Regions from separate parts of the Variovorax rhizosphaerae genome, predicted to be linked through region 3. Evidence: predicted binding sites of a transcription regulator. Region 3 holds the regulator's gene; each other region holds the start of a gene.

Region 1 (7,258 bases), on a different contig from region 3:
GCCGGCGCCGGGCAGCCGCGGCTGGACCCAGGTGTAGGCCACGCGCACCGTCTCGTCGCGCATGCGGTCCTCGCGGATCAGCACGCGCTCGTTGGACGGCGCCTCGTCGTCCGGCGGCGGCGGCAGGTCGGCATCGCCGCCGAGCAATTCGCCTTCGGAATTCCGAACCTGGTAGTAGACATGGTCGGTGTCATCAGCCCGCATGATGTCGCGCGACGGCTGCGGCAAATAGAACTGCACGCGCTCCCCCTGGACCGTGACCAGCGTGCCCAGGGTCTGGACGTTGTATTCGAGCGCGCGGTCGAACGGCCGGTTGGCAATGCCCTGCGCCACCAGCCAGGTCACGCTGATGCTCACCGGCACCAGCAACAGGAGCGGCGTGAGCATCCAGTCCAGGATCTCACCGAACAGCGAGCGCTGGCCGCGATTGAAGAATCTCAATTGACGTTTTCCACAGAAAAGAAACGGATTGTCAATTGTTCGGAAGTTTCCAGATATCGGCGCAGAAGTCGCCGATGGCGGCGTGATCGGTCGAAATCTATCGTTGGCGCTTCTGTTCAGCCATCCGAAACGTCAGGGAGTCATCCATTGAATCGTGAACCGTTGCGCGCTCGCGCCAACCCGCTGGGGACCGTTGCCGCAGCAGCGGCGCTCTGTGCCACATTGACCGCTTGTGGCGGTGGGGGCGGAGGTGGTGGTGGGTTCTTGCCGGCGACATCGCCAGCGGCCGAGACGAGCCCCGTTGCCACGACGACCCCTTCCAGCAGCAGCCCGACAGCGCAGGAGCCCGCCAGCCCGACGCCCGCCTCGGCAGCGCCGGCGCCACCGGCCACGGCCCCGGCTGCGCCCGCCCCGAGCGCACCGGATGTCTACGCCCGTGCAAAGGACACCGAGCCGTTGCCCCCGAAGCCCGAGCGCGGATCGGCTGCGGACGCAGGCAACGACAGCGAAGGCATCTACGAAGCCGACAACAACCTCACCTTCATCGGTCCATCGGGCTACCTGATGGGCAAGGGCACGCCGGGATGGACCCTCGGCTCCATCGCCGTCGCCAAGTACGAATGGTCCTTCAAGAGTCCGACCTTCCTGCGCAGCGCCAAGGGGCTCGACGAGATCAAGGGCTCCGGCGCCTTCTTTGCCAAGGAGCAGATCCTGGGTACCTACACCGTCGCAGACGGGACGCAGGAATTCCTGGGCCCCTTGCGCTACAGCAAGTCGAACTCCCTGGCGACCACCCAGGCCGGCATGGCCGGCACCTGGCGCGTCGACAGTCCGGTCGATTTCGACATGTCGATCACCGTGGACGCGAAAGGCAACTTCACCGGGACCACCGCGGGCGTCGTACCCGGCGCATGCACGGTCTCCGGCACCGTCAAGCACTTGGAACCCGCCGCACGGAAGAACATGTTCGCCATGGTGCTGAATGCCAGCAACGCCGCGACCGGCAGCCAATTGCCTTGCAACCTGAGCGCCACCAACACGTACTACGGCATGTCGGCGATCGTGCTGGTCGCGGCAGGCCGCTATGACTCGAACGGCTACTACCGCAGCTTCGGCTTTCACGCGACAACCGAATCCGCTGCCGTGATCTCGAACGTCCTGCGCAAGCAGCCTTGATGGCGCCCGCGACCGCCTACGCCTGGATCTTCTCCAGGCAGTAGCCCAGCCCCCGCACCGTCGCGATGCGGATCGGGCCCTTCTCGATCTTCTTGCGCAGGCGGTGGATATAGACCTCGATCGCGTTGAGGCTCACCTCCTCGCCCCATTCACACAGCCGCTCGACCAATTGGTCCTTGCTGACCAGCCGGCCTGCGCGCTGCAGCAGCACCTCGAGCAGGCCCAGTTCGCGCGCCGACAGCTCGAGCATCCGGCCGTCGATGGTCGCCACCCTGCCCGCCTGGTCGTAGACCAGCGGACCGTGCCGGATGGCGTTGCTGGTGCCGCCCATGCCGCGCCGCGTGAGCGCGCGCACCCTCGCCTCCAGTTCCTGCAGCGAGAAGGGCTTGGCCATGTAGTCGTCCGCGCCGTAGTCGAGGCCCTTGACGCGCTCTTCCACGCTGTCGGCAGCGGTCAGCACCAGCACCGGCAGGGTGGAGCCGCGCGCACGCAGGCGCTTGAGGATTTCAAGCCCGTGCAGGTTGGGCAGGCCGAGGTCGAGGATCAGCAGGTCGAATTCGCTGTTGGTCATCAGCGCGGCATCGGCCTGCGAGCCGGTGGCGACGTGGTCGACGGCGGCGCCCGAGGTGCGCAAGCTGCGCAGCAAGGCGTCGGCGAGGACTTGGTCATCTTCGGCAATCAGGATTCGCATGGGTGGTGTCCCGTTGGTCTTGTGGCGTCCCTGCGATGTTGCTTTCATGCGACCTGCAACCAAACACATCGCTGCGTTGGAGTGCCTTGGCGTGCTACAGCACGGTCTGCGGCGCTGCGCCTGGTTCTGGGCTTGGTTGCAAGTCGTATCAGGCCGATTCTAGAAGTGCGTCCATGGCCTGTCGCTCAAGTGGCGTAGGCCTCCAACCCGATCGTCACCACGGTGGCCACCTCGTCGCCCACGCTGGCGCGGAACTCCTGCTCGGCCTGCGCGACGGCGCGGCGAAAGGCATCGAGCCAGGCGAGCCCGTCGGTGGTGAACGTCACGCGCCGCGCCCGCGCGTCGAGCGGATCGGGTCCGCGCGTGACGATGCCCCAGGCCTCGCATTGATCCACCAGCACGCCCATCGCCTGCTTGGTCATGCCGGCGCGATCGGCCAGTTCGGTCAGGCGCGAGCCGTTGCGCGCCAGGTGCCGCGTGATGTGGATGTGCGCGGCGCTGACCTGCTGGCGCGCCGCGAGGTTTGACAGCGCCAGGGGCACCTCGATGTCATGCGCCATCAGCGTCAGCACGCGCTCGTCGAAGCGGCGCATCGCATGGCCGAGCAGGCGGCCCAGGTGCGTCTGGCGCCAGTCGTCTTCGTGGGGTGCCGTGGTCATGCTGCAAATGGTAAAGCAAACTGACTAAAAATCGTCTTTACGGATTTATACAGCCGCATACACTACTGTTCAAGCATCCAGCCTGTTATCAAACACAGATGCCAAAACCAAACATAACCCGTTGATATTCAAGGAGATTTTTCATGGACGCACTCGTCAAGGGCAGCAGCATCTCGGTCCCGAACAGCGAAAAGGCCAAGGCACTGCAGGCCGCGCTGGCGCAGATCGAAAAGCAGTTCGGCAAGGGCACGATCATGCGGCTGGGCGAAGGCGAGGCGCTGGAAGACATCCAGGTGGTCTCTACCGGCTCGCTGGGGCTGGACATCGCGCTGGGCGTCGGCGGCCTGCCGCGCGGCCGCGTCATTGAAATCTACGGCCCGGAATCCTCGGGCAAGACCACGCTCACGCTGCAGGTTATTGCCGAGATGCAACGCCAGGCCGGCACCTGCGCCTTCGTCGATGCCGAGCATGCGCTCGACGTGCAGTACGCCCAGAAGCTCGGCGTGAACCTGTCGGACCTGCTGATCAGCCAGCCCGACACCGGCGAGCAGGCCCTTGAAATCGTCGACTCGCTGGTGCGTTCCGGCGCCGTGGACCTGATCGTGGTCGACTCGGTCGCCGCGCTCACGCCCAAGGCTGAAATCGAAGGCGAAATGGGCGACTCGCTGCCCGGCCTGCAAGCCCGCCTGATGAGCCAGGCGCTGCGCAAGCTCACCGCCACGATCAAGAAGACCAACTGCATGGTCATCTTCATCAACCAGATCCGCATGAAGATCGGTGTGATGTTCGGCTCGCCCGAAACCACCACCGGCGGCAACGCGCTGAAGTTCTACGCCTCGGTGCGCCTGGACATCCGCCGCATCGGCACGATCAAGAAGGGCGACGAAGCGATCGGCAACGAAACCAAGGTGAAGGTCGTCAAGAACAAGGTCTCGCCCCCGTTCAAGACGGCCGAGTTCGACATCCTGTTCGGCGAGGGCATCAGCCGCGAAGGCGAGATCATCGACATGGGCGTCACGGCCAAGATCGTCGACAAGTCCGGCGCCTGGTATGCCTACATGGGCGAGAAGATCGGCCAGGGCCGTGACAACGCCCGCGAGTTCCTGCGCGAGAACCCCGAGTTGTCGCGCGAGATCGAGAACAAGGTGCGCGAATCACTGGGCATTCCGCTGCTGGCCGCCGATGCGAATGCCCCGGAGGCGCCTGCGGCCAAGCCCGCGAAGGCCGAGAAGGCTGACAAGGCCGACAAGACTGAGAAGTAAACGCCACGTCAGCCGATGGCATTTGCAGCCCCTTCCCTCAAAGGCCGTGCGCTGCGCCTGCTGAGCCAACGGGAGCATTCACGCGCCGAACTGGAGCGCAAGCTCGCGCGGCACGAAGAAGAGCCCGGCTCCCTGGACCGGGCGCTCGACGAGCTCGCCGCAAAGGACTTCATCAGCGAGGCGCGTGTGGTCCAGTCCGTGCTGAACCAGCGTGCATCGCGCATGGGCGCAGCGCGGGTCCGGCAAGAACTCGCCCACAAGGGCATCGCGCCGGAAGCCATTGCCGAAGCCGTGGCCGGTCTGCGCGACACCGAGTTGCCCCGCGCAGTGGAAGTCTGGCGCCGCCGCTTCGGCGCCCCCCCGGTTGACGCGGCCGATCGCGCCCGACAAATGCGCTTCCTGCTGGCCCGCGGCTTCTCCGCCGATGTGGTCGCCAAAGCGCTGAAAACTACCGACGACAACAATTAAACGTGCCCATTCCTGGCATGGGCTGGCATGATCCGGAGGCGCGGCGCAGACCGCAAATCCGGGAGGAATCTTGTCATCGAATGCTTCATCGGCGGCTTCGCCATCGCTCATGCGCACCGGTCTCAAGGCCGGCGCGGCCTACGCGAGTTCCGTTGTGGTGGGCGGACTGCTGGCGCTGCTGTGCGGCGGCGGCGCGTTCGCCTGGTACCTGAGCCGCTTCAACGGACCGGGCATGTCCGCAGGCCATGCGGGCGGCATCGGCGGTGTCCTGGCGATGCTGGCCTCGCCGCCCTTGCTGGTGGCCATGCTGCTGATGCTGTACATCCCGCTCTACCTGGTCATCGGCGTCAAGCAAGGCCATGCGGGGGCGCTGCAGCAGGTGGTCAGGGCGCACGGTCACACCATTTCGCAGCGGTTGGCGTCAGCCATCGCCGGCCGCATCGAGGCCATGCCGCGCACGCACGGTGCGCTACAGCGTGTGCCGGACTGGCTCACCGTCGAAACCCTGAGCCGTCAACTCGAGCCGGTGCTGGGCGAAAGCAAGGCGGTGCGGCTGGCCATCGGCTTCGTGCTCGCGCGGCTGCCGCTGTCGGACATGGTGGCGCATTGGCAGCAGACCCAGGGCGAATTCGGGGCAGCGGCAGCGGGCGCTGAAGACGCGGCCCTGCGCACCATGCTCAACCAGCGCATCGGCGATGCGCTGGAAGATGCGACCACGCCCTCGCACAAGATCTGGTGGATCGCCGTCGGCGTGCACGCTGTCCTGGTGGCTGCGGGCTTCCACCTCACACGCTGAAGTCCGGCGCAGCGCGGGTCGAATTCAGCCTGCGGTTCAGGCCACGTCCGGTTCGTCTCCGACCTGCGGCGCGTCGGCCTTGTGTGCGGCGATGTCACGCACGTTCTTCTGCACGGCAACCGCACCGAAGAGCGCAAGCAGGAACGCGATGCCGTAGAAGCCCTTCTCGCTCCCCGCCAGGGTCGCATTGAAGAGGCCCGCCGCGAGCAGCACCACCGACAGGAGCAACGAAACCCAGCACAGGCTGTAGTAGATGTTGGTGACCGGAATGCCCTCGAGCCGATCGCGCACCGACTTCTGCAGGGACACCGCGGAAAACAGGCCGTACATCAGGATAGTGAGGTAGTAGCCCTTTTCATTGAGCTGCATGGACGCGTTCCACAACCCGATCAGGAACACGATCGCACCGACGAACAGTGCGGCCCACGAAGCGGCGACGAACGCGCCCGTGGGCTTCTGGAACTTGGCGGTCATGTTGGGCGCTCCTCTTGTTTGGATCGCCGGATGATAGCCACATTTGCACGCCTGGAACCGCGGAAATGCGCGCCACAATTGCAAAGGATGCTATCAAATATGTAGCGACTGAGAAGGGGCGCGAACCGGGATTGGCCCGCGGCGTACTTCATGCCATGAATGTCCCCGCCGCCAGCGTGCGGGCGTCGGCACTGCTGCGGCCGATCGCTCCAGCGATTCGACGAGGCTCAGAGCCCCAGCATCAATTCCAGGTTCTGCACCGCCGCGCCGCTGGCGCCCTTGCCCAGGTTGTCGAGCCGCGCGATGACGACCGCGTGGCGGTGGTCTTCGTTCGGGAACACGCGGATCTCGAGTTCATTGGTGTCGTTGAGCGCCAACGGATCGATCTTGCCGCCATCGGTGGGTGGCAGCACCTTCACGTATTGGGCCGGCGTGTTGCTCTTGGCATAGTGGGCCGCGAGAGCGTCATGCAGGTCGCCGGCCTTCGGCTTGCCGGGCAGTTGGTCCAAGTCCAATGGCAACTGCACCAGCATGCCCTGCTTGAAGTTGCCGACCGAGGGGATGAATACGGGCCGGTGCGTGAGCCCCGTGTACTTCATGATCTCGGGGATGTGCTTGTGCTTGAGCCCGAGTGCATAGGTCTCGAACGCCGGCGCGGCACCCGATTCGTAAGCCTCGATCATGGTCCGGCCGCCGCCCGAAAAGCCGCTGACCGAAGGCAGGGCGATGGGTTGGTCGGCGCGCAGCAGCCCCGCGTCGATCAGTGGGCGCACCATGGCGATGGCGCCGGTGGCATAGCAACCCGGATTGGCCACGCGATCAGCCCTGGCCACTGCCTCCCAATGGCCCGCCACCAATTCGGGAAAGCCAAAGGTCCACGCCGGGTTCACGCGGTGCGCCGTCGACGCATCGATGATCTTCGGCTTCTTGCCGCTCATCTGGTCGATCAGCGCCACCGATTCGATGGCCGCATCGTCGTGCAGGCACAGGATCACCAGGTCGACGCCGGCCATCAGCTCGCGCTTGGCGCTCACATCCTTGCGCAGCGCGGGTGCAATGCTGACCACCTCGATGTCGGGCATCGTGGCGAGACGTTCGCGGATTTGCAGGCCGGTGGTGCCGGCTTCGCCGTCGATGAAGACCTTGGCCATGGTGTTGTACTTCGCTGGAGAAACTACGTATTGACCACAAGCGAATGCCTGCGGTTGGTGCAGCGCACCATGATACATTCTCCGGTTGTTCGCCGGCCCGCCCTGCAGCGCACGCGGCCCCCGGACAGCAGCCTCCCCAT
Region 2 (7,258 bases), on a different contig from region 3:
CACCGCCCTCGCCGCCCATCGCGTAGAAGCGGCCACGGTAGACGACCAGGCCATGGCCCGATCGCGCCGTGGGCAGCGGTGAACGCAGCTCCCACGTGTCGCGCGCCGGCAGGTAGACGTGGTGCAGGTCGGTGTTGTATTCGAAGGTGTTGAAGCGCCCGCCGATCACATGGATCTGGCCGTTGTGCGCGACGCAGCCCACATGGTCGCGCGCACCGGGCAGCGCCTTGCGCGTCGTCCACTTGTCAGCCCTCGGGTCGTAGACCTCGTGCCAGCCGACGCTCGCGCGTTCGGCCGCCGGCTCCGACGCACCGCCGATCAGGTGCAGCGATCCATCGAGCACCACGGCCGCCGCGGCGCCGCGCGGACGCGGCAACGGCGCGATCGTGCTCCACCGATTGGCCGCGATGTCGTAGACATAGGCGTTGGTGTCGGAGCGCCGGTTCTGCTCGACGAAGCCGCCCAGCGCATAGACCCTGCCGCCATCGGCCGCCACCGCGACATGGTTGGCCCCACGAGGCAGCGGTGCGCCATCGAGCCAGCGATCCGCCGCCGGGTCGTAGATGTGGTGATAGTCGCGATTCACCGCGCCTTCGCCATAGCCGCCCACCACATGCATGCGCCCTTGCGCCGCCGTGGCCCAGGCCATCTCGCTGCGCGGAATCGGCAAGGCCGCACGCGTCACCCAACGGCCCGCGGGCCCCTTGGGGGCGGGGCTGTCGATGACGCGCTGCGACTCCTGCTCCGGCGTCATGTGATGCGGCACGCCGCCCTGCAACTTCGCGAAGGGCTCGGTGGCCGACGGCGCCGCGGGCAGCGACTGCGCGCGCGCCGCACCGGTCCACGCACAGGTCGTGGCGGCGAGCAGCAGGGATCGACGTTGCATGACGGGTTCCTCGGGTGGCGACAAGGCGGCGCGTGCGTTCAGAAGGTGTGAATCGATCCGGCGTGGTCGAGCGGGCCGTCAAAACGCGTCCGATCAAGGCGCAAAGCAAAGCCATGGCTTGGGCCAAGCCGAGCATTTGCACCGCCGAGCGGGCGTTGTTTGACGGATCGAGCGGGCATGGCGGGTTCGTTCACACCGTCTCAGGACGCAGGCGCTTCGAGCGGTCGGGCGGGCGCTGCGGTCGGCTCGGGCAAGTGCGGCATCGCAGGCATGTTGCGCGAGTCCGGCGGCATGTTGCCACGGCCCACCGCCCCGCCCTTCGGCACTACCATCTCCATGCGCACGCGCCCCGGCGTCTTGCCCCCGCGCCCAGTGCCGGCACCCGCGCCAGGCTTCAGGTAGGCGTAGAGCTGCAACACCGTCTGCACATAGTCCTGCGTCTCGCGGTAGTTCGGGATCTTGTTGCCCGCGCGCTGCACCGCGCCTTCGCCAGCGTTGTAGGCCGCGAGCGCCAGTTCGATCTGTCCTGGGAACATCGCGATCAGGTCGCGGAAGTAGCGCGAGCCGGTCGCGATGTTGATGCGCGGGTCGTACAGCTTCTCTTCGATGGTCCCGCGCTTGTCGCCCTGCACGCCGTAGCGCTCGGCCGTCGCCGGCATCACCTGCATCAAGCCCATCGCGCCCTTGGGTGACAGCGCCTGCGCATCGAAGCCCGATTCGGTCGCGACCAGCGCCTGCAGCAACTCATAGTCGATCGCATGGCGCTTCGACGCGTCCTGCAACGCGGTCTTGGCGACCTTGTAGTTCGGCGATTTCTCGAACATCGCGACCAGCGATTGCGACACCGCCGGTACCTTGCCACTGCCGCGCCGCCCCGGCGTGCCGATGCCCTCAGTCGTGTCGAAGCTCTGCCCGCCCTTGAAGAACAACTGGTAGCGCGCATCCAGCTTCTCCGATGCGAAATGCGCCATGCCCTTTTCGTCCATGTAGCCATAGATGTCGGCCGCGAACGCGCCGTGCTGCGCGATCAGCAACAGCACCAGCGCAATCCATCGACGGAAAAGGCCAGATTGATTCACTTCGTGATTCGCAAGCCGGACATCCTCCTCCCGAAGGACGAGGACGCACATCAACTAGACATCGATCTCCACATCATCGCCACGTAACTCCATCAGGTCGCGCCGCGCGGCGGCTTCACCCTTGCCCATGAGTTTGGTGATCTCTCCCTGAGTCTGCGTGAAATCCAAGCGGCCGAGTTGCACCTGCAACAGGCGGCGCGTGTCCGGATTCAGCGTGGTCTCCCACAACTGCTCCGCACTCATTTCACCCAGGCCCTTGAAGCGACTGATGCTCCACGCGCCTTCCTTCACGCCATCCTTGCGCAGCTTGTCCAGCGTGGCCGTGAGTTCGCCTTCGTCCAGCGCATACACCTTCGACGCCGGCTTCTTGCCCCGCGCCGGCGCATCGATGCGGAACAGCGGCGGCTTGGCCACATACACGTTACCCGCATCGATGAGCTTCGGAAAGTGCCGGAAGAACAGCGTCAGCAGCAGCACCTGGATGTGCGAGCCGTCCACGTCCGCATCGCTCAGGATGCAGATCTTGCCGTAGCGCAGGCCGCTCATGTCGGGCGTGTCGGTCGGCCCGTGCGGGTCTACGCCGATGGCCACCGAAATGTCGTGGATTTCGTTGTTGGCAAACAGCCTGTCGCGCTCGACTTCCCAGGTGTTCAGCACCTTGCCGCGCAAGGGCAGGATCGCCTGCGACTCCTTGTCGCGGCCCATCTTCGCGCTGCCGCCGGCCGAGTCGCCCTCGACCAGGAAGACTTCGTTGTGCGCCGTGTCCTTGCTCTCGCAATCGGTCAGCTTGCCAGGCAGCACGGCCACGCCGGAGCCCTTGCGTTTCTCGACCTTCTGGCCCGCCTTCTGCCTGGACTGCGCCGCCTTGATCGCCAGTTCGGCCAGCTTCTTGCCGTAGTCGACGTGCTGGTTCAGCCACAGCTCCAGCGCAGGACGCACGAAGCTGGACACCAGCCGCACCGCATCGCGCGAGTTCAGTCGTTCCTTGATCTGCCCCTGGAACTGCGGGTCCAGCACCTTGGCGCTCAACACATAGGAAGCGCGGGCGAACACGTCTTCCGGCAGCAGCTTCACGCCCTTGGGCAGTAGCGAATGCAGTTCCACGAAGCCCTTGACGGCGTTGAACAGCCCATCACGCAAGCCGCTTTCATGCGTGCCGCCAGCACTGGTTGGAATCAGGTTGACGTAGCTCTCACGCACCGGCTGACCTTCCTCGGTGAAGGCCACGCACCAGTCGGCGCCTTCGCCCTCGGCAAAGTTGTCGGCGTTCTTGTCCGCATGGCCCGCGCCTTCGAACAGCGGGATCACCGGCTCGCCATTGAGCGTCTGCATCAGGTAGTCGCGCAGGCCGCCCTTGTAGAGCCAGGTCTGCGTGTCTTTCGTCTTCTCGACCACGAGCGTGACCGTCACGCCCGGCATCAGCACGGCCTTGCTGCGCAGCAGGTGCGTCAGTTCGTTCACCGGCAAGGTGGCCGTCTCGAAATACTTGGCGTCAGGCCAGGCGCGCACCGTCGTGCCCTGCTTGCGGTCGCCGTTGCCGCTGACCTGCGCGCGGATCTGCAGCGGCTCGATCACGTCGCCGGCCGAGAAGGCCAATTGCGCGACCGAGCCTTCGCGATACGACACCACTTCCAGCCGCGTCGACAGCGCGTTGGTCACCGAGACGCCCACGCCATGCAAGCCGCCCGAGAAGCTGTAGGCCCCGCCCGACCCCTTGTCGAACTTGCCGCCCGCATGCAGCCGCGTGAACACCAGTTCGACCACCGGCGCCTGTTCCTCCGGATGCAGCCCGAACGGAATGCCGCGGCCATCGTCCTCGACGCTCACCGAGCCGTCGAGGTGCATCGTGACCTTGATCTTCTTGCCGTAGCCCGCGAGCGCCTCGTCGGCCGCGTTGTCGAGCACTTCCTGGATGATGTGCAGCGGGTTGTCGGTGCGGGTGTACATGCCCGGCCGCTGCTTGACGGGCTCGAGCCCCTTGAGAACGCGGATCGAGCCTTCGGAATACGCCTGGGGAATTGTCTTGCTGGGGGTTGCCATGGGGGCGGATTGTAGTGAGCCAGCCCGCCAAAAACTGGATGTCCATACAGACAACTTCCGTGCCTGATGCGCGAGGCCACCACTTCGCGATCCAGCTCGCGCAGCCAGCCACACACGCGAACCCGCGCGGCAAATGGCGCGAGATGCCAACGCCCCCGGGCTGCCGCCCCCCGCCTATCCCTCCTTCACATCCAAGCACCGCTTGCAACCCCGTTGGCGGCCGCCGCAAGCGTCGCTCCCCTGGCGGGACATGCGCCAATCGCATCAATGGCCGGGCAATATTTCAACAATCCCGAATAGGCGCGCGCAAGAACGGTCACTGGCTTTTGGGTACATTGACCGGCATGCGCCCCTCCTCCCCCCAGCCCCTCAGCCTGAAGCAGGTGCTCCTGTGCGGCGCCATGATCGTCACCCTCTCGATGGGCATCCGCCACGGCTTCGGCCTCTGGCTGCAACCGATCACGCAGGCCCAGGACTGGTCGCGCCAGACCTTCTCCTTCGCCATCGCGATCCAGAACCTCTCATGGGGCGTGATGGGTGTCTTCGCGGGCATGCTGGCCGACAAGCTGGGCGCCTTCCGCGTGCTGCTGATCGGCACCGCCTGCTATGCGCTCGGCCTGGTCGGCATGGCGCTCTCGCCCACGCCCACCCTGTTCGCATTGACCGCCGGCGTGCTCATCGGCGCCGCGCAGGCCGGCACCACCTACGCGGTGATCTATGGCGTGATCGGCCGCCAGATCCCGGCCGAGCGGCGCTCATGGGCCATGGGCGTGGCCGCCGCGGCCGGTTCGTTCGGGCAATTCCTCATGGTGCCGATCGAGGGCCATCTGATCGCCAGCCTGGGCTGGCAGACCGCCCTGCTCGCATTGGCGGCAGTGGTGCTGCTGGTGGTGCCGCTGGCCTTCGGCCTGCGCGAGCCGGCTTCCACGACGGGTGGCAGCAGGCGTGAACAGACCATCGTCCAGGCCTTGGCCGAAGCCTTCAAGACGCCGAGCTTCAGCCTGCTGATGGCCGGCTATTTCGTCTGCGGCTTCCAGGTGGTGTTCATCGGCGTGCACATGCCGAGCTACCTGCGCGACAAGGGACTGTCCCCCGAAGTGGCCAGCTATGCGCTGGCGCTGATCGGCCTGTTCAACGTGTTCGGCACCTACGCCTCCGGCTCGCTGGGGCAGAAATTCGCCAAGCGCAAGATCCTCGCGGCGATCTACTTCGGCCGCGCCATCGCCATTGCCTTGTTCCTGATCGTGCCGATCTCGCCGCTGTCGGTGTACGTCTTCGCGGCCGTCATCGGCTTCCTGTGGCTCTCGACCGTGCCGGCGACCAATGCGCTGGTCGCGCAGATCTTCGGCGTGGCGCACCTGTCAATGCTCAGCGGCTTCATCTTCCTGGGTCACCAGGTCGGCTCCTTCCTCGGCGTGTGGCTGGGCGGCGCGCTGTACGACCGCACCGGCAGCTATGACATCGTCTGGTACATCTCGATCGCGCTCGGCGTGTTCGCCGCGCTCATCAACCTGCCGGTGAAGGAAAGCGCCATCGTGCGCGCCGTGCCGCAGCCTGCCTGAAATCATGACGAGCCAGACCCGCCATCGCATCCGTCGTGTCGCGACGTGGCTGGCCATCTGCATGGTGCTGGCACTCGTGTTCGCGCTCTACACCCGGCCCGGCTTCATGGTGACCCTCATCGACCAACTCTGGGCCTGCTTTTGAGCTCCCTGCATGGATCGGGCGCGCCGTCGCCATGGGTGGTGCGCTGGTCGCACCTTGTGCCGGAGGGCGGGAGCGTGCTCGACGTGGCCTGCGGTGCCGGTAGGCACATGCGCTGGTTTGCCGGGAGCGGCCATGTCGTCACCGGTGTGGACCGGTCGCCGGAAGCGATCGCTGCAGCCTCGTCCTTCGGCCGCGTCCTGCAAGCGGATATCGAAGACGGGCCATGGCCCTTCGGCGGCGATCAATTCGATGCCGTCGTCGTCACCAACTACCTCTGGCGCCCGCTCCTGCACCATATCGTGGCCGCCGTCGCGCCCGGCGGCGTGCTGCTTTACGAAACTTTTGCAGCCGGTAACGAAACCGTCGGCAAGCCATCGCGCCCGGATTTCCTGCTGCAGCCCGGCGAACTCCTTTCCGCCAGCGCAGGATTGCGCGTGATCGCCTACGAAGACGGGTTCCTGGACAGTCCCGCGCGATTCGTCCAGCGCATCGCGGCCGTGCGGCCGGCGGGCGCGTTGCCGCGCCACGCGCTTGAAAGCCCACCCGCGAATTAGTTGCCCCTTCGTGAGCACCCGCGGAACCTGCTTCGCCGCGCCGCTGGGTGCGCCCGTTGAGGGGGTGCACCGAAGCCTCTGCGGGGGTGGGACGTCTGATCAGTAGAATGGCTGCTTTTCGGCCCGAACAAAGAGAACCCCCTTGGATCCACTGACTGGCAGCATCGTCGCGCTCGTCACGCCGATGCATGACGACGGCAGCGTCGACTATCCCGCATTGCGCCGCCTGATCGACTGGCACATCGCCGAAGGCACGGACTGCCTTGGCGTCGTCGGCACCACCGGCGAATCGCCGACGGTCGATGTCGAAGAGCATTGCGAAATCATCCGCGTTTCCGTCGAGCAAGCCAAGGGCCGCGTGCCCGTCATGGCCGGCTGTGGCGCGAATTCCACGAAGGAAGCGATCGAGCTTGCCAAGTTCGCCAAGGGCGTGGGCGCGGACTCGCAACTCCAGGTCGTGCCCTACTACAACAAGCCGACGCAAGAAGGCCAGTACCAGCACTTCAAGGCCATCGCCGAAGCCGTGGGCGACCTGCCCACCGTGCTCTACAACGTGCCGGGCCGCAGCGTCGCCGATATGGCGCACGACACCGTGCTTCGCCTCGCACAAGTGCCCGGCATCATCGGCATCAAGGAAGCCACCGGCAACATCGAGCGGGCCCAATGGCTCATTCGCGACCTGCCGAAGGACTTCGCCGTCTACTCGGGCGACGACCCGACCGCCGTCGCCCTCATGCTGTGCGGCGGCCAGGGCAACATCAGCGTCACGGCCAACGTGGCGCCGCGCAAGATGCACGAGCTGTGCGTGGCCGCTCTGGCCGGCGACGTGGCCACCGCCATGCGCATCCAGTTCGAACTGATGCCGCTGCACCGCAACCTCTTCATCGAGCCCAACCCCATTCCCGTGAAGTGGGCCATGGCGCGCATGGGCCTGTGCGGAGACGCGCTGCGCCTGCCCCTGACCGGTCTCAGCGAAGCAGCCCAACCCGTCG
Region 3 (7,258 bases):
CCCTTGATGAAACTGGCGACGTTGTCGAAAGCCTGCCCGAAGTAGAGCTCGTAGCTCTCTTGCTCCACGTAGCCGATGTGTGGCGTGCAGATGCAGTTCTCCAGCCGCAGGAGTGCGTGCCCTTGCAGTGGCGGCTCGCTTTCGAACACGTCGATCGCGGCCAAGCCCGGCCGCCCGCGATTGAGTGCGGCAAGCAGCGCATCGGGTTCGACGAGTTCGGCGCGTGAAGTGTTCACGAACAACGCGGTCGGTTGCATCCGCGACAAATTCGCGAGTGTCACGATGCCGCGTGTCTCTTCCATCAGCCGCAAGTGAACCGACAGCACATCCGACATTTCGAACAGCGCCTCGCGGCTCGGCGCGATCTGCAGTCCGTCGGACCGCGCCCTGGCGCAACTCGCCTCGCGGCCCCAGATGACGACCTGCATGCCGAAGGCCTGCCCGTAGCGTGCAACCAGTTGCCCGATGCGGCCGTAACCCCAGATGCCGAGCGTCTTGCCCTTGAGTACGGACCCCAGGCCGAAGTTTGGCGGCATCGAGGCCGACTTGAGGCCGGACTGCTGCCATGCGCCGTGCTTGAGGTTGCTGATGTACTGTGGAAGCCGACGCATCGCGGACATGATCAATGCCCAGGTCAGCTCCGCTGGTGCCAACGGTGAACCACTGCCCTCAGCCACCGCGATGCCCAGCTCGCTGCATGCGTTCACGTCGATGTGGCTTCCCACCCGGCCGGTTTGCGAAATGAGCTTGAGCTTGGGCAGTTTCTCGACCAACTGCCGCGAGACCTGCGTTCGCTCGCGAATCAGCACGATCACATCGGCGTCTCTCAGTCGCACCGACAACTGCCCGATCCCCTTGACAGTGTTGGTATAGACCTTGGCGGCATAGGCGTCGAGCTTGCTGGCGCAGCGCAATTTGCGCACCGCATCCTGGTAGTCGTCGAGGATCACGATATTCATGGCACGTTATTGTGCCTTGCACCCTCCGAGCGCGTGCGCCGCGTGCCGTACGCCTTCAATGCATCAGTCGCCTGGCGTCATCCGCAGCTTCCAGGGCGGCGAGTCGATCGAGTTCGGCGCAGACGTCGGCCATGCGGCCCGAGATGACGACGCGGCCCGCGCCGTTGGGCGTGTGCTGTGCGTCCAGCACGCGCACTACGCGCAAGGGCCTCGTGGCAGCCGCCGGCTTGTTGGCGGAGGCGCGGACCGTGCATCCGGGGCGGACCGCCACGTAGCGCAGTCCGTCCGCGCGGCGCGCGGGCATCCACCGGGTGGCCAGCGATTGCAGGGGCGTGAAGATTTCGGCCAAGGTCAGAAAAGCGATTCCCATGTGAACTCCAGATTGGTCAGAGGTTGAACACAGGCAGGATTTCTTAAGGTCGACTGCAACAGGGTGATGGCCTCTTCGCCATACGCCCGCCACTTGTTGCATGCGAAATGGGGCTACATCAGCATCGTGTTGCGGATCAGGCCGACGGCCAGGCCTTCGATCTCGAAGGGCTCGCCGGGCTGCACGATGATGGTGGGGTAGTCGGGGTTTTCGGCGTGCAGTTCGATGACCTGCTTGTTCCGCCGCAACCGCTTGACGGTGACTTCGTCGCCGATCCGGGCGACGACGATCTGACCGTTGCGTGCTTCCTTGGTGGATTGCACGGCGAGGAGGTCGCCATCCATGATGCCGGCGTCGCGCATCGACATGCCGCGGACCTTGAGCAGGTAGTCGGGCTGGCGCTGGAACAGCGTGTTCTCGACGTAGTAGGTCTGGTCGATGTGTTCCTGCGCAAGGATGGGGGAGCCCGCTGCAACACGGCCGACCAGCGGCAGCGCGAGTTGCGCCATGCCGGGCAGGCCCAGCGAGTACTGGCTGGAGCGGGTTTCGTTGATGGCGCGGAGCACCTCGCCCTTCAGGCGGATGCCGCGCGAGGTGCCGCTGACCAGTTCGATGACGCCTTTGCGCGCCAGTGCCTGCAGATGCTCCTCGGCTGCGTTGGCGGACTTGAAGCCCAGCTCAGCCGCGATCTCAGCACGTGTCGGCGGCGCTCCAGTGCGTGCAATAGCGCTCTGGATCAAGTCCAGGATCTGCTGTTGCCGGGCGGTAAGCTTGACGGCGAAGTTCGACAGGTTGAGCATGCGCTTGACTCCTTGCGGCACTGGCTGAATATCCAGTAGCTGTATTTTTAACCAGTTTCTGAAAGTTGGCAAGCATGGTGGCGAGTGCAGCAGCGAAGGAGTCGAGGCGTGTGGTGGTGCTCGGCACGGGAGGCACCATTGCCGGTCGTGCGGCGCAGCCTGGCGACAACATCGGGTATACGGCCGCAGAAGTTGGCGTTGCAGAACTGCTCGGCGGCATCGAGGTGGCAGGCGTCACGCTGCACGCGGAGCAGGTGGCGCAGGTCGACAGCAAGGACATGGACTTAGCGATCTGGCAGCGCCTTGCCGCGCGCTGTACGCATTGGCTGGCGCAACCCGATGTGACTGGCGTCGTGATCACGCACGGCACTGACACGCTGGAGGAGACCGCCTTCTTCCTGCATTCGGTGCTGCGCTTGCACAAGCCTGTGGTGCTGACCTGTGCGATGCGCCCGGCGACGTCACTGTCGCCTGATGGACCGCAAAACGTGCGTGATGCGGTGGTGGTTGCTGCGACGGAGGGTGCAGCCGGTGTCGTGGCGGTTTGCGCAGGCGTGATTCACGGGGCCCTCGATGTACAGAAGGTGCACACCTATAGGCTCGATGCCTTCGCCTCCGGTGACGCAGGGCCGATCGGTTACGTCGAGGAGGGCATGGTGCGTTCCGTGCGGAACTGGCCTGCGATGAACACGCAATGGTCGGCGGCAGCCATCGACTCCGTTTCAACTGCGATCGATGCGCCCCGCGTGGAGGTCATCCTGAGCCATGCGGGCGCCAGCGGCGCAATCATTGATGCGTTGGTCGCGCAACGTGCGCTTGAAGGCGCTGGCGCGGTAGGGGGTGTGGTGCTGGCTACGACCGGCAACGGCACGCTGCACCATGCGCTCGAAGCGGCTGCGATGAGGGCGCAGGCGGCCGGCGTCGCGGTGCTGCGAGCCACCCGCTGTGCCAGTGGCCGCATCCTGCCAAAGCCCGGCGACGCCCTGCGCGATGCTGGCGGGCTGAGCCCGGTCAAGGCGCGCATTGCGCTGATGCTCGAGTTGCTGTCTCGTCAGGCGCCGCGCTGACACCGCGCAATGAGAGAGGGGCCAATGTGCGGGCCCCTCGTCACGTTCAGCTGCTCAATGCCGCGAAGGCACGCTGGGTGATGTCGTCGACGCTGCCGACGCCCGCGATGGCGCGGTACTTGGGCGCGGCTGCGGGCTCGGTCGCGGCCCAGTTGGCGTAATAGCTCACCAGCGGACGGGTTTGCTGGCTGTAGACCTCAAGGCGATGGCGCACGGTTTCTTCATTGTCATCGGGGCGCTGGATGAGCGGCTCGCCAGTCACGTCGTCGACGCCTTCGACCTTTGGCGGATTGAACTTGACGTGGTAAGTGCGGCCCGATGCCGAGTGCGAGCGGCGGCCGCTCATGCGTTCGATGATGTCGGAGAAAGGCACCTCGATTTCAAGCACGTAGTCGAGCTTGACACCAGCGGTTTTCATCGCTTCTGCCTGGGGAATGGTGCGTGGGAAGCCATCGAACAGGAAGCCATTGGCGCAATCCGGCTGCGCGATGCGTTCCTTGACGAGATTGATGATCAGGTCGTCGCCGACCAATCCACCGGATTCCATGACCGATTTGGCCTGAAGCCCGAGCGGCGTGCCCGCCTTGACCGCGGCGCGCAGCATGTCGCCCGTCGAGATTTGTGGTATGCCGTACTTCTTGCAAATGAAAGTCGCCTGCGTGCCTTTTCCTGCGCCGGGGGCGCCCAACAAAATCAGTCTCATGGTGTCCTCGAACGGGTTCTTGGGATATCGATTGACACCCCGCGCATGCCGCTTGGACAAGGTCAGGTGTCATGACTGCGTCGAGGATAGCATGGGCATTTGCCACACTTCTGCGGGAAAACCGGCGTCCGCTAAGAGTTTGCAGCGATTCGCGCTCGTACGCGCACCAAGTCCTCGGGCGTGTCGACGCCAGGACCGGGCGCATGGTCGCTTACATGCACCGCAATGCGATGGCCATGCCACATGGCACGCAGTTGTTCGAGCGCTTCGATGGATTCGATGGGGGCCGGAGGCAGGGCCGGAAACCGGCGCACGAATCCGGCTCGATAACCGTAGATGCCGATGTGCCGCAACGGTGCCGGCGATGGCAATTCGTCAAGGGGCTTGGCCGCGAAGCCGTCGCGCCACCACGGTATCGGCGCGCGGCTGAAATAGAGCGCGTGGCCGCGTGCATCGAGCACTGCCTTGACGACGTTCGGATTCAGGAAGTCCTCGGTTGAATCGATGGCATGCACGGCGGTGCTCATCGACGCGTCGGGTTCCTTGGAGAGGGTGATCGCCACGGCGTCGATCAGCGACGGGTCGATCAGGGGCTCGTCGCCCTGCACGTTGACCACGATATCGTCGTCGTCCAGGCCGAGCAGGGTACAGGCCTCTGCCAACCGGTCACTGCCACTCACATGATCCGTGCGGGTGAGGAGCACTTCGACGCCATGGGCGCGGCATGCATCCACGATCCGCGCGTCATCGGCGGCGACTACCACCCGCGCCGCGCCGGACAAATCCGCGCGCTGCGCCACCCGGACCACCATCGGAATCCCGCAGATGTCGGCCAGCGGCTTGTCCGGCAGGCGTGTCGACGCAAGCCGTGCGGGAATGAGAACGACAAAGGGAACACCTGCGCCAGTCGCATGCGCGTTGTCCTTGCGTCCTTCGGCGCGCGCAGTGGCGCCCGGAAGCGGGCTGGCGTTGCTCAAAGCCCCAACTCGTCGTCGGTAAGGGTTCGCGCCTCGTTCTCGAGCAGCACGGGAATGCCGTCGCGCACCGGATAGGCGAGGCGTGCGGAGCGGGAAGAAAGTTCCTGTTTCTCCGGATTCCAGGTCAGCGGCCCCTTGGTCACGGGGCAGACCAGCAATTCAAGCAGCTTGGTGTCCATCGAGCGATGATAGCTTTGCGTCGAGCGCGGCGAAGAACGCGGGCTCGGGTGTGAACACAAGCGGCACGGCCAATGCTTCGGGCGCCACGTGCCAAAGCTTGACTGCGTCCTTCTCGGTGCAGAGGAGGAAATGGCCTCCTGGTGGACGCCGCCAGTCCTCGAAGTCGAAGTGGTCTGGCAGCGGTATGCAGCGCTCGGGCTGGATGCCGCGTGCGCGCAGCATCGCGAAGAAGCCCTCGGGCTTGGCGATCGCGGCCAAGGCGACAACGGGTTTTCCGGCCAATTCCGCGAGGGAGACTCGGCTGCCGTCGCTGCGCAACGCGTGGTCGGCCAGCGTGCGTTGCGAGCGAAAGCCCTCGGCGAAGGCCGGTCGGGCGCCGGTGTGCAGCACCAGGTCGCAGCGCCGTGGCCAGTGTTCGCGCAAGGGTCCCGCTGGCAGCAGCCATCTGTTGCCGATGCCGCGATCGTCGAACACGCATAGCTCGATGTCCCGTGCGAGCGCGAGGTGCTGCAGGCCATCGTCGCTCACGATGAGCCGGGTCTGCGGATGCCGTTGCAGCAATGCGCGTGCGGCCTCGATGCGCCGTGCCGCGACGAAGACCGGCACGCCTGTGAGTTGGTGCGTCAGCGCGGCCTCATCACCCACGTCGCGTGGATCGGCGCCCGGCAGCACCTCCCGGCAATCTCTTGTCTTGCGGCCGTAGCCCCGAGAGATGACGCCAACCTCGAGCCCCTGCGCGCGCAGATGCCGGACCAGTGCGATCACCACCGGGGTCTTGCCCGAGCCTCCCGCGATCACGTTGCCGACGACCAGCACTGGAACGTCGACACGCTCAGTGCGCAGGACGCCGATCCGGAACAGCCAGCGCCGCAGCGCCGCCAACGCTCCGAAGATCAACGAGACGGGCCACAATAGCCACGCCAGCGGGCCGCGACCGAGCCATGCCCGCTGCAGGTCCAAAGCTCAGCGCCCGGCCTGCGTGGCCGACTGCAACGCAAAGGTGATCTGCATCAGGCCGGCGCGGCGAGCGCCTTCCATGACCGTGATCACGGATTGATGCGAGGCATTGGCGTCGGCACTGATGACCACCACCGAATCCTTGCCACCGCGCGAAGCGGAGGAGAGCGCGGCTGCCACGGCCTCGACGCTGCGGTCGGGCAGGATGGACTTGTTGATCGAGTAGCGTCCGTCGGCCGACACGGCGGCAATGATTTCCTTGGGGTAGTCACGTTGCGGCTCCGCGTCGGCCACGGGCAGGCGCAACTGCATCTCGGTGAACTTGCTGTAGGTGGTCGACAGCATCAGGAAGATCAGCACCACCAGCAGCACGTCGATGAACGGAATCAGGTTGATCTCCGGCTCATCGCGCGCGCCGTGGCGGAAGTGCATGCGGCCCCGCGTCATTGCAAGCTTGCTGCGGGCTGTCCTGCAGAGGCAGGGGCCGGCGAATTCAAAAGGTGACGGGGCATGGGGCTATTTTCTCAGCGCGTTCAAGTGCCGCGCGAATCGCTCGCCGGCGAGTTCGAGGTTCAGCAGGTATTCGTCGACGCGCGTGCGGAAGTATCGCCAGAAGATCAGCGTCGGGATCGCGATGATCAGGCCGAAGGCCGTGTTGTAGAGCGCAATCGAGATGCCATGCGCGAGTTGTGCCGGATTGCCGGTCCCTACGGCACCACTCGCCGGCGACTGGGAGCCGAAGATCTCGATCATCCCGATCACCGTTCCGAGCAGCCCCAGCAACGGTGCGGCGGAAGCGATGGTCGCCAGCGCCGGCAACCAACGCTCCAGCTTGTGCGCGACGGTGCGACCGGCCGCTTCCATGGCGGCGCGCAAGTCGTCTTCCGTGCAGCGCGGATTCGCGTTGAGCGCCCGGAACCCGGAGGCCAGTACCTGACCCAGCGCCGAATTCTGTTCCAGCTTGGTCACCACGTCCGGCCCGGGTATCGAGGAATGCGATACCGTGATGGCTTCGTCGAGCAACTTGGGCGGCAGGACACGCACAGTCTTCAGGTTGAAGAAGCGCTCGATGACCAGCGCAAGCGCCAACACCGAGCAAGCGAGCAGTGGCCAGATGGGCCAGCCCGCGGCAACTATGATCGATAACAAATGATTCTCCGACCGGGTGGATTGCAAAATTCGGCGCGATTATCTCCGAGGGACCGGCATCCGAAGGGAGCGCCAACCCTGCAAGACCCGACGCAC
Region 4 (7,258 bases), on a different contig from region 3:
TGCGTGGTGACGATCTCTTCCGCCTCCCAGCCGCGCGAGCCGACCGTGACGGTATGGCCGCTCGCATCACGCGCGTACATGAGCTTGCGGTGCCCGTCGAGCGTCGCATTGCCTTCTTGCGGAACGGCGTCGACGTTCACACCGCCTCCAGGTGCACGAAGCCGCTGGAAAAGCGACCGCTCTCCGGCACGAACATCAGCAGCTTGTGCCCCTTGCGCACGCGCCCGGACTTGAACAACGCGTCGAGCATGATGAAGGGCGAGGCCGCGCCCGTGTTGCCCATCTGCGCGAGGTTGCTGAACCAGCGTTCGCACGGGATCGGCAGGTCCACTTCCCGGAGGCACTGCTCGATGGGTCGCGCGAAGAAGTGCGAGGACATGTGCGGCAGGAACCAGTCGATCTCGTTCACCTTGAGGCCACGCTTCGCGATGATGTCGCGCAAGGGCTCCTCGATGGTGGCGCGCACGATGTTCTCGTTGAGCAGGCGCACGTCCTGCTTGATGGAGAAGATGGATTGCGCGTGCCACTGTGCGGACGGCGTCTGCATCCAACCTTGCAGCGCGCCATTGGCATCGCGGTCGGCGCCGGCGTACATGCACACCGGCAATTCGTTCGCGGCGGAGGACAGGTCGATCCAGTCGATGCGCAGCGACAAGGGCCCGCGCGGTGCGCGCTCCAGCAGCACGGCGCCGGCGCCGTCGGACAGCATCCAGCGCAGGAAGTCCTTCTCGAAGGCGATCTCGGGCCGCTCTTCCAAGGCCTGCACCTTGTGCGCCAACTCGGCCTCGAAGTTCGCGGCCATGAGCAGCGGCGACACCAGTTCCGAACCCGTGGCCACGGCACGCCGCGCATCGCCGGCCCGCACTGACAGCCAGGCGTGCTTCAGGGCCGCCGTGCCGGACAGGCAGACGCCGGCGCACGACACCGCTTCCAGCCGCGGCCAGCCCAACTCGCCATGCACCATCACCGCGTGATTGGGGATGAGCTGGTCGGGCAAGGTGGTGCCGGTGGCCAGGCAATCCACCGCACCGATGTCCTCGCCCAGCGCGCGAACGGCATTCGCGGTGAGCTGGGCATTGGTCATGGCCACCTTGCCGGTCGCGCGATCGATGGCGTAGTGGCGCGACTGGATGCCATTGCTGCGCAGGATCAACCGGCGCGCACGCGAATCCTTGCCGCCGATGCGACCAAGGACATCTTCGATTTCGTCATTGGAGACCGGCGAGAAAGGCAAATAAGCTGCGGAACGCGTCAGGAATACATCAACTGTCATAGCGGTGGCACCGATCGGTGGCCGAGCCTGAGGGCAGCTCAAAGTGGGTCTTGATTTTAGTCAATCGACCCCTGAAGAGCGGCCGCAGCATAGCCTGCAGGCCCAGGCTGACCGGCACGATGGTGACGATGAGGGCCAGCAGGAACAGCACATAGGCCAACACCAGCGGCCGGCGCTGCACGCTGCCGGGCCGCCCCACCGCCATGATCAGCTTGCCCCACAGGAAGAAACTGCGGGTACCGGCCTTTTCGCTGACATACAGGCGCGGCTCGGCGACGACCGCGCCCAGGCCAGCCAGCAGCGGCTGCGTGCCCTTTTCGGCATCGCCATGCAGGCCGTCGCGCAGCGCCAGGCCGAAACGGCGTGCGCCCGCGATCTGCCCCTGCGTGAGTCCCGCATCCGGCATGCCCCAGAAGCCGCGCTTGCGGCCGAACAGCAGCCAGGCCGGCGTGGTGATGAAGGTGGCCAGGGTAGGACCGGGGTCGGTCAGCACCACGTTGTCGATCAGCCGCGCGCCGACGGCCGCCAGCATCGTCTTGAGCTTCTCGTGCGCCGTCAGCCACATGTTGCGGCAGGCGATCACCGTGACCACCGGCTTGCCCTTCAACAGGCGCGCCGCCACCGGATGCTGCAGGAAGGCGGCGATGGGCTGCGATGGCGCCAGGAACCAGACTTGCCACGGCAGGATGACCAGGTCGAACGCCTCGTCGCCCGTCAACGACAGGGGCGCCAGCGGGGCCGGCCGCATGTGCGCCGTCTCGGGAAAGGCGTCGAAGAAGGCCAGGAAGGGCCACGGGAACGGCAAGGGCTGCAAGGGCCGCAGCGTCTCGACGTGCACCTCGATGCCGGGATCCGCCTGCAGCGGCCCCAGGATCTGGTCGGCAACGGCGTCAAGTTGTCCCGTCTGGGAATAACGAATGGCGAGCACGCGCTTGGGGGACGCGGTCGCGCTCAGCAGGGGTGAGGTCACAGGGGCAACAGGCGGGGAGGACGTGCGAGTGTAGGGGATTGCTGACATTGGCAAATTACTGTGCTGATCGCATCCCCCTGCTTGGGGAGCGCACGGTGTCGCTGGAACGCCGCGTGTAGATTCGGGCGCCATGCTCCACCCGCTTGTCTTTGCCGTCGCCTTCATCGTCGGGTCTGCCGCGCTGCTCTACGTCTCGCGCGGCGCGCTGAGGCACCCCGGTTCGCACGGGTTCTATCGATTCTTTGCCTGGGAATGCATCCTGCTGTTGGTCCTGGTGAACCTGCCGGTGTGGGGCAACGACCCGCTGGCGCCGCATCAACTGCTGTCGTGGCTGCTGCTGGTCGCCTCGGCGTGGCTTCCGGTTCATGCCTTTCGGCTGCTGAAGCAGGTGGGTCGACCGACCGACGAACGCCGGGACGACGCCTTGCTGGGCTTCGAGAAGACCAGCGCCCTGGTGACCTCCGGCGCCTTCCACTACATCCGCCACCCGATGTACGCCGCGCTGATCTTCCTGGCCTGGGGCGCGTTTCTCAAGCAGTTCTCATGGCTTGGACTGGTGCTGGTGCTGGCGGCCACGGTGTTGCTGTTCATCACCGCCTTGCGGGACGAACAGGAGTGCCTGCAGCACTTCGGCGAGGCCTACCGGACGTACATGCGCGGGACGCGGCGCTTCATTCCATTCGTGCTGTGATACGACTTCGCCCTTCAACCGCATAACTGCGTTGGATCGCCTTGCCGTGCTACAGCACTGTCTGCGGTTCTCCGCCTTGTTCTGCGATTGAATGCAGAGCCGTATGAGCCGTCAAAACAAGCTCCCCTGCCCCACCGCTCCCGGCGGCCGGAAGGCTTCGAGGTCCATGGGAATGCGCTCGCGGGTGAAGCCGATGCGCTGCGTCGCCTTCTCGAAGCGCTGGCGAATCAATTCGGCCCACAAGCCGCTGCCTTTCATGCGGGTGGCGAAGTCGGCGTCGTAGTCCTTGCCGCCGCGCATGTCGCGGATGCGCGCCATGATGCGGCCGGCGCGTTGCGGGTAGTGCAGTTCGAGCCACTCCTTGAACAGCGGCGCCACCTCCCAGGGCAGCCGGATCACGTTGTAGAAGGCACGCCGAGCGCCGGCCTCCCAGGCGGCTTCGAGCACCTTCTCCATGTCTTCGTTGACGAACGGGATCTGCGGCGAAACGCTCACGCCGACCGGCACGCCCGCATCGACCAGCGTCTTGATGGTGCGCAGTCGCCGATGCGGCGCGGCGGCGCGCGGCTCCAGCTTGCGCGCGAGTTCGCCGTCAAGCGTGGTCAGGGTGATGTAGACCGCCGCCAGTCGATCCGCCGCCATCGGCGCGATGAGGTCCAGGTCACGCTCGATGGCGCTCGACTTGGTCACGATGGCGAAGGGGTGCCGTGTCTCGCGCATCACCTCGATGACCGCGCGCGTGAGTCGCAGTTCGCGCTCGATCGGCTGGTAGCAATCGGTGGCGGTGCCGATCGCGATCTGGCTGGGCCGGTAGTTCTTCCGCCCCAGCTCCGCGCGCAGCACTTCGGCGATGTTGCGCTTGGCGATGAGCTTGGTCTCGAAGTCCAGGCCCGGCGACAGGTTGAGGTAGCTGTGCGTCGGCCGGGCAAAGCAGTAGATGCAGCCGTGCTCGCAGCCCCGGTACGGGTTGAGCGAACGGTCGAAAGGCACGTCGGGCGAGTCGTTTTCGCCGAGCACCGATTTCGCATCCTCGAAGCGGACCTCGGTTTGCGGCGCTGATCTTTCTTCGGCGGCATCGTCCTCCAGCGTGCCCCAGCCGTCGTCGTACGCGTCGCGGGCGTCCTTCTCGAAGCGATGCGGCATGCGCGTCGCCGCGCCGCGGCCCTTGAGGGCATGGACGGGAATGAAGGTATCGGTCATGGCAGCAATACTGTATTTATTTACAGTATGGCGCCGTGCGCATCGGAATGCCAGCTTTCAGACCCAATCCCTTCGCGTGCGAGGACTAGGGTTTACCCTTAGAATGTGAACCATCGTAAACACCAACCAGAGAGGTTCCCATGTCGATTGCTATTGCTTGTGTTGTGAGTGTGGGCGTCATCGTCGCTTCCTACTTCGTCACGGTGGGCAAGCCCACCGAGTAGCACTTTGGCGGCAGGCCAGCCGGTGGCCGATTCGAAATGCAGTCTTGTGGATTAATTGCACGCCGCGCGGTCGGCGCGTAACATCGCGATACACAAAAAACCAAGGCGTGGATCGATGTTGCGGCAGATCGCCGCGGCGCTTTCCGCCCGCAGGGGGAAGTGATGAGGCCTGCATACAGCGTGCTGGGCGTGCAGGGCAATGCAAAGCCCGCCGAGATCGAACGCGCGTTCAACAATTCCTTGACAGCGTTCACCCGTGAACGCCTCCGCTCGGAGGCTGGCGCCGCCGCGCAGTTGGCGGATGTGATGGAGGCCTACAAGGTGCTGCGCAGCCCCGACATGCGCGCCGCGCATGACCGGAAGCTGGCGAAGGCCGTCTTGACGGAGCAAGTTTCGTCGTGGGTCGAGATCCGCTATTCCGAAGGCAAGGAGCGGTCCAGGTGGGCGCGCCCGCTGATGCTCCTTGTCCTGCTGCTGTCCTTCATCGGCGGCGGTGCGTGGTACCTGGAGCAACAGCGTGACCGGGCTGCTGCCGAAGCGGCCGTGGCCCAAGCCGAGGAAGCCGCGCGGCAGCAGGCGGCGGCGCGAGCCGAGCAACAGCGAATCATCGAAGCCCACCTGGTCGAGAAGTCGCGCAGGGACGCCGCAGCCAGGGAACTCGAACGACGCCAGCAACGCGAACTCGCGCTCGCGAAGGCAAAGCGCGCGAACGTCTCGCAGACACAGGTCCAGCAGGTTGCCGCGGAAGGCGATGAGCAGACCGGGTTGTCACGCTGACCCGGTGCCGCGAAAGCGGTCGGCTAGAACTCCGCCTCCAGCTCGTCGATCGCCTCGGGCTCCTGCTTCGCCGCAGCCATCCATTCCTGCATCTCGGGCAGTTCCATCATGTGCTTGACGTAGGTCGCGCAGGCCGGCGGCAGCTTCACGTCGTAGGTGATGAAGCGCGTGACCACCGGCGCATACATCGCGTCCGCCAGGCCCGGCTTCTTGCCGAAAAGGTACGGCCCGCCATACTTTCCGAGGCACTCCTTCCAGATCTCCACGATGCGGTCGATGTCGCCTTGCGCGCGCGACCAGATCTTGAAGTGGGGGAAGCGCGCCTTGACGTTCATCGGCAGTGCGCCGCGCATGCTGGCGAAGCCCGAATGCATCTCGCCGCAGATGGCGCGGCAATGGGCGCGGGCACGCACATCGGTGGGCAGCAGGCCGGCCTTGGGCTTGATCTCGTGCAGGTATTCGCCGATGGCCAGCGTGTCCCAGACCTTGAGGCCGTCATGCTCCAGCGAAGGCACCAGCATCGACGAGGACAACAGCAGCATCTCGGCCTTCATGGCAGGGTCGTCCGGCGGGATGATCTTCTCGGCGAAGTCGAGCCCGGCCAGACGGCACATCAGCCAGCCGCGCAGGGACCAGGCGCCGTAGTTCTTGCTGCTGATGGTGAGGACGGGTTTGGACATCGAGATGCTCCTTGGGGCTATTGCGGTGCGGGTCTGCCGCCTGCGGCAGTGCAAGGCCCATGCCATGCGCAAGGTGCGGGCTCGCGCCTTGGCCCGCAACTTGCCTTCAAGGCCTCATGCTTTATCGGGCCTACCAAAACCACACCGACATGCTTTCACCCCTGCGGCTCGGTGCGCAGTTCCTGGGGGCATCGCTGTGGAGCGAAGGCTCCGAGCGCACCGCCGTGCGGCAGATATCGGCGCAGATGGAGGTGTTCTCGCGCATGCGGCTCACGCACACGCGGCCGAAATGGGGCATCGACACGGTCATGGTGGAGGGCGAGGAAGTGGCGGTGCGGGAAGAGCCCACGCTGACGGCGCCCTTCGGCACGCTCCTGCATTTCCGCAAGGACACCAAGGCGGTGCACCCGCCGGTGCTGCTGGCCGCACCACTGTCGGGCCACTTCGCGACGCTGCTGCGCGAAACGGTGCGCACGCTGTTGCGCGACCACGACGTCTATGTGACCGATTGGCATAACGCACGTGACGTGCCTTTGTGGCAAGGCAAGTTCGGGCTCGACGAATACACCACGACGCTGGTCGACTTCATGGCCGCGATCGGCCCCGGCGTGCATCTGGTGGCGGTCTGCCAACCCTGCGTGGCCGCGATTGCCGCCACCACGCTGATGTCGGAAGAGGACCATGCCGCCACGCCGCGCAGCCTGACGCTGATGGCCGGCCCGGTCGACTGCCGCATCAATCCGACGCGGGTGAACGAACTGGCGACGGAACGGCCGATCGGCTGGTTCAAGCGCAACCTGATCAGCCGCGTGCCTTTGCCGCATGCGGGCGTGGGGCGCAAGGTCTACCCCGGCTTCCTGCAGTTGACCGCCTTCATGAGCATGAACATGGACCGGCACAAGAAGCAGTTCCGCGACCTCTATGCGCACCTCGTCGAAGGCCGCATGGAGCAGGCCAACAACATCCGCGATTTCTACGACGAATACTTGGCGGTGAACGACCTGCCGGCCGAGTTCTACCTGGAGACCGTGGAGCGCATCTTCCAGACCTACGACCTGCCGCGCGGCGAGCTTGAAGTGTGCGGCCGCAAGATCGATCCGGCGGCCATCCGGCGCACCGCGCTGCTCACCGTCGAGGGCGAGCGCGACGACATCTGCTCGGTGGGCCAGACCGTCGCGGCGCAAGACATGTGCAGCGGCATCCGCCCCTACCTCAAGGCGCACCATCTTCAAGCGGGCGTGGGCCACTACGGTGTGTTCAGCGGCAGCAAGTGGAACACGCAGATCTATCCGCGCGTGCGCGAGACGATTCACGCTGCGGCTGAAATCATTCGCTGATCGGGGCGAGCAAACGCAGGCGCGGTCCTGCGCCGCAACCTGTAGTCGGCGTCCGACAGCACAAGGCGCAGACCTGCCTTGCACACACCTGGAGCCTGCGCTTCAA

What was found. Region 3 encodes LexA, which represses DNA repair genes until DNA is damaged. Its sites were predicted from a motif close to ACTGTATNNNNATACAGT; they were not measured.
Region 1: the regulator LexA is predicted to act here: its motif matches at 3,032-3,049, upstream of recA (recombinase RecA).
Region 2: the regulator LexA is predicted to act here: its motif matches at 4,039-4,056, upstream of WKW82_RS23845 (DNA topoisomerase IV subunit B).
Region 4: the regulator LexA is predicted to act here: its motif matches at 4,144-4,161, upstream of WKW82_RS18980 (PA0069 family radical SAM protein).

The regions. Positions count from the first base shown of each region.
Region 1 covers NZ_JBBKZT010000001.1:245,373-252,630, reverse strand. The annotation lists gene WKW82_RS01100 (sensor histidine kinase) at 1-441, opposite strand, end outside; gene WKW82_RS01095 (hypothetical protein) at 706-1,617, shown strand; gene WKW82_RS01090 (response regulator) at 1,634-2,308, opposite strand; gene WKW82_RS01085 (MarR family winged helix-turn-helix transcriptional regulator) at 2,494-2,967, opposite strand; gene recA (recombinase RecA) at 3,111-4,229, shown strand; gene recX (recombination regulator RecX) at 4,245-4,697, shown strand; gene WKW82_RS01070 (hypothetical protein) at 4,807-5,493, shown strand; gene yiaA (inner membrane protein YiaA) at 5,530-5,967, opposite strand; gene argC (N-acetyl-gamma-glutamyl-phosphate reductase) at 6,195-7,118, opposite strand.
Region 2 covers NZ_JBBKZT010000011.1:252,790-260,047, forward strand. The annotation lists gene WKW82_RS23835 (Kelch repeat-containing protein) at 1-886, opposite strand, end outside; gene WKW82_RS23840 (lytic transglycosylase domain-containing protein) at 1,087-1,965, opposite strand; gene WKW82_RS23845 (DNA topoisomerase IV subunit B) at 2,020-4,005, opposite strand; gene WKW82_RS23850 (MFS transporter) at 4,350-5,567, shown strand; gene WKW82_RS23855 (hypothetical protein) at 5,572-5,712, shown strand; gene WKW82_RS23860 (class I SAM-dependent methyltransferase) at 5,718-6,266, shown strand; gene dapA (4-hydroxy-tetrahydrodipicolinate synthase) at 6,409-7,258, shown strand, end outside.
Region 3 covers NZ_JBBKZT010000007.1:33,030-40,287, forward strand. The annotation lists gene WKW82_RS15755 (D-2-hydroxyacid dehydrogenase family protein) at 1-959, opposite strand, end outside; gene WKW82_RS15760 (hypothetical protein) at 1,015-1,329, opposite strand; gene lexA (transcriptional repressor LexA) at 1,443-2,129, opposite strand; gene WKW82_RS15770 (asparaginase) at 2,204-3,196, shown strand; gene adk (adenylate kinase) at 3,243-3,899, opposite strand; gene kdsB (3-deoxy-manno-octulosonate cytidylyltransferase) at 4,031-4,777, opposite strand; gene WKW82_RS15785 (Trm112 family protein) at 4,873-5,055, opposite strand; gene lpxK (tetraacyldisaccharide 4'-kinase) at 5,036-6,016, opposite strand; gene WKW82_RS15795 (ExbD/TolR family protein) at 6,020-6,445, opposite strand; gene WKW82_RS15800 (MotA/TolQ/ExbB proton channel family protein) at 6,530-7,162, opposite strand.
Region 4 covers NZ_JBBKZT010000008.1:318,683-325,940, forward strand. The annotation lists gene WKW82_RS18960 (DarG family dialkylresorcinol biosynthesis protein) at 1-140, opposite strand, end outside; gene WKW82_RS18965 (beta-ketoacyl-ACP synthase III) at 137-1,273, opposite strand; gene WKW82_RS18970 (dialkylrecorsinol condensing enzyme) at 1,263-2,243, opposite strand; gene WKW82_RS18975 (methyltransferase family protein) at 2,374-2,934, shown strand; gene WKW82_RS18980 (PA0069 family radical SAM protein) at 3,046-4,134, opposite strand; gene WKW82_RS18985 (hypothetical protein) at 4,521-5,135, shown strand; gene WKW82_RS18990 (glutathione S-transferase) at 5,159-5,815, opposite strand; gene WKW82_RS18995 (polyhydroxyalkanoate depolymerase) at 5,932-7,152, shown strand.